One region of the Pseudoalteromonas sp. AS71 genome, then DNA from elsewhere that is predicted to be linked to it. Evidence: predicted binding sites of a transcription regulator. Region 1 holds the regulator's gene; the other holds the start of a gene.
The links. Region 1 encodes FliA, which starts transcription of late flagellar genes. Its sites were predicted from a motif close to CTAAAGNTNNNNNNNNNNNNGCCGATA; they were not measured.
Positions count from the first base shown of each region.

Region 2: a site for FliA is predicted at 1,274-1,300, ahead of WNY98_RS19850 (DUF5610 domain-containing protein). Genes of this name have one in related genera too.

Region 1 covers NZ_JBBMQZ010000015.1:76,774-79,968, reverse strand. The annotation lists gene flhF (flagellar biosynthesis protein FlhF) at 1-162, shown strand, start outside; gene WNY98_RS12650 (MinD/ParA family protein) at 155-1,015, shown strand; gene WNY98_RS12645 (RNA polymerase sigma factor FliA) at 1,042-1,752, shown strand; gene cheY (chemotaxis response regulator CheY) at 1,793-2,176, shown strand; gene WNY98_RS12635 (protein phosphatase CheZ) at 2,194-2,967, shown strand; gene WNY98_RS12630 (chemotaxis protein CheA) at 2,983-3,195, shown strand, end outside.
Region 2 covers NZ_JBBMQZ010000038.1:856-4,050, reverse strand. The annotation lists gene WNY98_RS19860 (DUF523 domain-containing protein) at 1-59, shown strand, start outside; gene trmA (tRNA (uridine(54)-C5)-methyltransferase TrmA) at 70-1,167, opposite strand; gene WNY98_RS19850 (DUF5610 domain-containing protein) at 1,330-2,469, shown strand; gene murI (glutamate racemase) at 2,535-3,195, shown strand, end outside.

The DNA of each region.
Region 1 (3,195 bases):
ATAGGGTATCTTACTAACGGTCAACGAGTACCAGAAGATATTCGTGTTGCAAATGCTGAAAAACTAGTGAAAAAGGCTGAGCAATTATATCTAAAAAGAATAAAAGCACAACATTCAAGGCACCAAGCAGTGGCGCCAAGTACAGTAGGGATGTATGATTAACACAGTATTAGATCAAGCAAGCGGCCTGCGCAAGATGAGTCAAAACAATAACAACGGCGTAAAAGTTATCGCTGTAACCGGTGGTAAGGGTGGAGTAGGGAAAACAAATGTTTCTCTAAATACAGCTATTGCACTAGGGCAACAAGGTAACAGAGTATTAGTGCTGGATGCTGACTTAGGTTTAGCAAACTGTGATGTAATGCTTGGTTTACGTGTAGAGCGTAATTTATCACACGTTTTGTCTGGTGAATGTGAGCTTGACGAAATTTTAGTTGAAGGCCCAGCAGGTATTAAAATTGTACCCGCTACGTCTGGTTCGCAAAGTATGGTGGAGCTATCGCCATCTGAGCATGCTGGACTAATTCGTGCGTTTAGCGAATTAAATACCGAATTTGATATTTTAATTGTAGATACCGCCGCTGGTATTTCAGACATGGTACTGAGCTTTTCTCGCGCGGCACAAGATGTAATGGTTGTCGTGTGCGATGAACCAACATCAATAACGGATGCTTACGCACTTATTAAAGTATTAAGCCGTGAGCACGGTGTTTATAAGTTTAAAATTGTCGCCAATATGGTCCGCAGTATGCGTGAAGGCACCGAATTATTTGCAAAGCTTTCTAAAGTAACAGATCGCTTTTTAGATGTATCAATGGAGCTAGTCGCAACGGTTCCTTATGACGAAAATATGCGCAAAGCAACACGTCGTCAAAAAGTAATCGTAGAACTCTTTCCAAATTCGCCAGCCGCTCTTGCGTTTAAAACACTGGCAACAAAAGCAGTTAAATGGCCAATACCAAATCAACCATCTGGGCATTTAGAGTTTTTCATTGAGAAACTAGTAAACGGCTAATTATGACAACACTGGTGAATAGAGCTATGGGATATCAATCAACACAAAACTTAAATGTGATTGTTGAGAAACATGCATCACTTGTAAAAAAAGTGGCATGTCATCTAATTGCTCGATTACCACCTAGCGTTCAGCTTGATGATTTAATTCAATCAGGAATGATAGGTTTAATAGAAGCTTCAAAAAACTTTGATGCAACAAAAGGTGCAAGCTTTGAGACCTTTGCTGGTATTCGTATTCGCGGTGCTATGCTTGATGAAATGCGCCGTGGTGATTGGGCTCCTCGTTCAGTACACCGTAAAAGCCGACAAGTTGCAGAAGCAATTACTGGGCTCGAAAGTAGTCTGAACCGCGAACCAACAGATACAGAAGTTGCTGAAAAACTTGAAATTTCGCTCAATGAGTACCATCATATTTTAAATGATGTTAATACCAGTAAAGTATTAGGCATAGAAGACCTTGGTGTCGATGAGGATGTTATTACTCCCGTAGGCCAAGATTTAGCGCTAGACAAACCTTTTAATAATGTTAAAAATGACCGGTTTAATGAGTCTCTGCTAAGCGCAATAAAGTCATTACCAGAGCGTGATGCAATGGTACTTTCTTTGTACTATAACGATGAAATGAATTTAAAAGAAATAGGACATATACTCGATGTAAGCGAATCGCGTGTAAGTCAGATACATGGTCAGGCGATGATTAAGCTTAAAGCTAAAATCAATGACTGGATAAACTAGTAGTAAGTAAACTAAGGTTAATACCTCACTGGGGGATGTTTTGGATAAAAACATGAAAATTCTTGTAGTTGATGATTTTTCAACGATGAGACGAATTATAAAAAACCTATTACGTGACTTAGGTTTCACTAACGTTCAAGAAGCTGATGACGGGTCTACAGCTTTGCCTATGTTACAAAATCAAGTATTTGATTTTGTGGTTACAGATTGGAATATGCCTGGAATGCAAGGCATTGACCTTTTAAGAGCAATTCGTGCAGATGATAAGTTAAAACATATTCCTGTATTGATGGTAACGGCAGAAGCTAAAAAAGAACAAATAATAGCTGCAGCGCAAGCTGGCGTTAATGGTTATATTGTTAAGCCGTTTACGGCTGGAACATTAAAAACTAAATTAGAAAAAGTATTTGAACGCTTAGGCTAATGATGGGGGAGAGGCTTATGTCAGCACCAGCTGCGCCTCAAATAACGTTAGAACAAGCTCGTCAACTCGTCATTTTTTTAGAAAACGATGAGCAAGATAAAGCAAATGAGTTGATTTTAGAGACCGCTTCACAAGAGCAGTCTAAATTATTTGCTGAAGTTGGGAAGTTGACTCGTCAACTGCACGAAGCACTTAAAAACTTTGAGCTTGATACTCGCTTAACTAATATAACGACTGATGCTATTCCAGATGCTAAAAAGCGGCTTAATTATGTCATAGAAATGACAGAGAATGCGGCTAATAAAACAATGGATGCTGTTGAGGCTAGTTTACCTATAGCTCAACAACTGGCAGATGAAATATCTCATATCAAACCGACATGGGATCGTTTAATGAGTCGCGAGATTGAGCTTGGTGAGTTTAAACAACTTTGCCATAGTATCGATAAGTTTATGAATAACTCTCATCACAAAACTGATGAGCTTCAAAGCTTAATGACAAATGTACTAATGGCTCAAGATTATCAAGACTTAACGGGTCAAGTTATTCGTCGTGTTATAGAACTTGTTAGAGAAGTAGAAGAAAGCTTACTTCATCTTTTAACAGCTTTTGCTGAACAAGATGATAGTGACAACACAGCGAATAAAGTAGAACAACAAAAAATAAAAGAACCAGTTGCCACACAAACTTTAGCAGGTCCTGAAGGCCCTATTATTGATAAAGAATCGCGTAATGATGTTGTATCTGATCAAGATGAAGTCGATGATCTTTTATCAAGTTTGGGCTTCTAAGAGGAGAGTAACTGCATGTTTGAAGTCGATGAAGATATTTTACAAGACTTTCTTGTAGAGGCAGGAGAAATCCTAGAGCTTTTATCTGAACAGTTAGTTGAACTGGAAAATAATCCAGAAGATACCGAGTTACTAAACGCTATATTTAGAGGCTTTCACACTGTAAAAGGTGGAGCAGGCTTTTTAGCGATGACAGAACTTGTTGATGCTTGCCATGGCGCTGAAAAC
Region 2 (3,195 bases), on a different contig from region 1:
AAATTCAAGTATTTAGTGAAGAGCAAATACCAGCACTTATAAAAGCACTGGCACTTTAATTTTGGTTGGTTATTTACGCTGTAAGAAAACACCCGACTCAATGTGATGCGTATAAGGGAACTGATCAAATATAGCAAAGCGCTTAACGTTGTGCGTACGTGTTAAGTGATCAAGGTCACGCTCAAGGGTTTCTGGATTACACGATATATAAATTATGCTTTCGTAGTTAGCCACTAAGTCACACGTTAATTCATCCATGCCTGCGCGCGGTGGATCAACTAATATGGTTTGGCAGTCATAGCTTTTAAGATCAATACCGTCTAAACGAGAAAAAGTACGTTCGCCATTCATTGCTTGAGTAAACTCTTCACTAGACATACGAATAATATCTAAGTTCTCTACGTTATTTTTAGCAATATTGTATTGAGCAGAATGAACAGATGATTTTGATATTTCCGTCGCTAATACTTTATTAAAAGAGCCTGCTAGCGCAATAGAAAAGTTTCCGTTACCGCAATAAAGTTCTAATAAATCATTTTTAAGTGGCTTACATAAATCTTGTGCCCACTCCAACATATTAATATTTACTTTTGCATTAGGCTGAGTAAAGCTATTTTCTACTTGTTGATAAATAAGCTCTTGACCATTAACTGTTAAACGCTCAGTTACAAAGTCATCACCCAGCACTTCTTTTTGTTTGCGAGCGCGGCCTATAAAGTCAATTTTGTATTTACTGCTTAGTTTTTCTTTAAGCGCTTTAATTTCACTTAACCATTCATCATCAAGTGGTTTGTGATAAAGCAAGCTTACTAAAATTTCACCGCTTAGCGTTGATAGGTAATCGATTTGAAATAACTTACGACGTAATATTTCACAAGGCTTAAGATGCTCAATCATCACCTGCATTATTTCACCTACTAGAGGCGCTGCGGGATCAAATGTATCAACACGGATTTTTTCTTTTGTTTGTTGATCAAACATAATGTGAAACAGATCGTCACCATCGTGCCATACTCTAAATTCAGCACGTTGGCGGTAGTTAGTTGGCTCTGAGCTAAATACTTCTAATTGCTCCACACCAAAACGTTGGAACTGTGCACTAATACGCTGCTCTTTTTCACTTAACTGCGCTTGGTACTGTGTGGTATCTATTTTAATAACTGCCATTAACGCTACTACCTTATCTAAGATCTGTTTATCGGCGCTATTGTAGGGAGCGCTGCGTATTTGTCTAGTTTTGGCTAGCATTTATGCTGTTTTATTGAACATTGTACTTTAGTTTTTAGTGTTATAGCCGATAATAAACTACGCACGGTTAGGAGACGAATCATGAAAATAGGTAATTATGGCTTTACGCCAAACAACAACATCAATAAATTCAACAATAAAGCTGATATACAGCAACCTACAATTACGTCTCCTCAAGATAGCTATCAACAACGAGGTCGAGAGTTGGCCGCAAAGGTGCTTGGCGATAAAATGGCTGAGCAGCTAGGATTACCTATCGCAGAAAAAAAAGCAGATAAACCACTATTTGATTTTGATGAAATAGTAAAAAACGTACTCGATTTTGTAAGTAGTGCTGTTAATAAAGCAAAAGCTAACGGCGCTGATGACGAAAAGCTCAAAGATATGTTAGGCGACGCGCGCAAAGGAGTCCAAATAGGGATCGATGACGCGGTTGATGAGCTCAAAGGAACTGGCGTATTTAATGACGACATGGAAGAGGGCATTAATAAATCTAAAGAGGGTATTTACAATGGGCTTGATGAGTTTGAAGAGTCATTATTTAACCCACAACCTGCCAGCGTAAATATAAGCCAGGCCCAATATGTCAGTATGACGAGTAATGCTGAGTATAAATTTACCACCGCAGAAGGTGATGAGGTAAGTATCAGCTTTGCAGATGCATTTGAATCTCAATCGGCAAGCGGCTATCAGCAAAACAGTAATAGCGAGTCGTTTGCAAGCTCATCATCGCAATCTCGACAGGTATCATTTTCGATGTCGGTTAATGGTGACTTAAACGAGCAAGAGCAAGAAGCTATTAATGCGATGATGGAAGATTTACAAGATTTAAGTAAAACATTTTTTGGTGGTGACCTGGATGAAGCATTTGAACAAGCTCAAGAGCTGAGTTTAGACAGTGACCAGCTGGTGGCTTTTTCTATGGATTTACGCCAAACAAAAACAATAGCCACAGTTAAAAGCTATGAAGAATATAAACCGGCACCAGAAAAACAAGTATCAGAGGGCTTAGCTCCCTTTAATGATGACCTTAAAAATGCTTTTGAAAAAGCGGGCGAACTTGGATTACAAAATCAACTAGCTGGCATTCTACAGTGGTTAAATCAAGATCAGGAACAAATAGATAAGTTAGTAGATTACACAAAGTCTATGTTCGAAAACCTTAATCAGTTAAATTCGGCAGCCGACGATCTTGCTGATTTAGAAACCACGCAAAGTTAAACTACTTTCTTTTATAAATACCTCATGGCAAACTGCCGTTCTTAAAGTAAAGTGGGAACAGTAGTTTGTCAGCGCATATAATGGTCTTTGATTCAGGTATTGGTGGAACTACTGTACTTGAGCATATAAAGCACAGTATCCCAAATGCTCAGTACAGCTATTTTATGGATAATGCTTTACTACCTTATGGTGCTCAATCCCAGCAGACAATCATTAACCGATTATGCTCACTTATTCATTTCATCAAAGCTAATACGCTTAGCGTTGATTTAATTGTAATAGCGTGTAATACCGCTTCTACATCTGCACTTAGTGCTGTTCGTCAAATTACGGATATTCCTATTGTAGGCGTTGTGCCAGCAATAAAGCCTGCGGCAGAGCTAACACGTTCAAATCATATTGGCTTATTAGCCACACCAGCCACGGTCGCCAGTCCATACACTAAAACATTAATTGCTGAACATGCACGTAATGTAATCGTTAATCTATATAGTAGTGTGGAGTTAGTAACTTTAGCTGAGCAATACTTTTTTACAGAGTCCTTGGATATAAACAAGTTGCATCAAGTGCTTGATGACCTAGATATAGACAAAACTATAGATGTACTTGTATTAGGATGTACGCACTTTCCAATACTAGCAGAGCCTATTAGTCAGTATTTTGAAGGAAAGGTTAAATTACTTGATTCAGGTGTAGCGATAGCAAACAGAGTCGACTACCTACTTA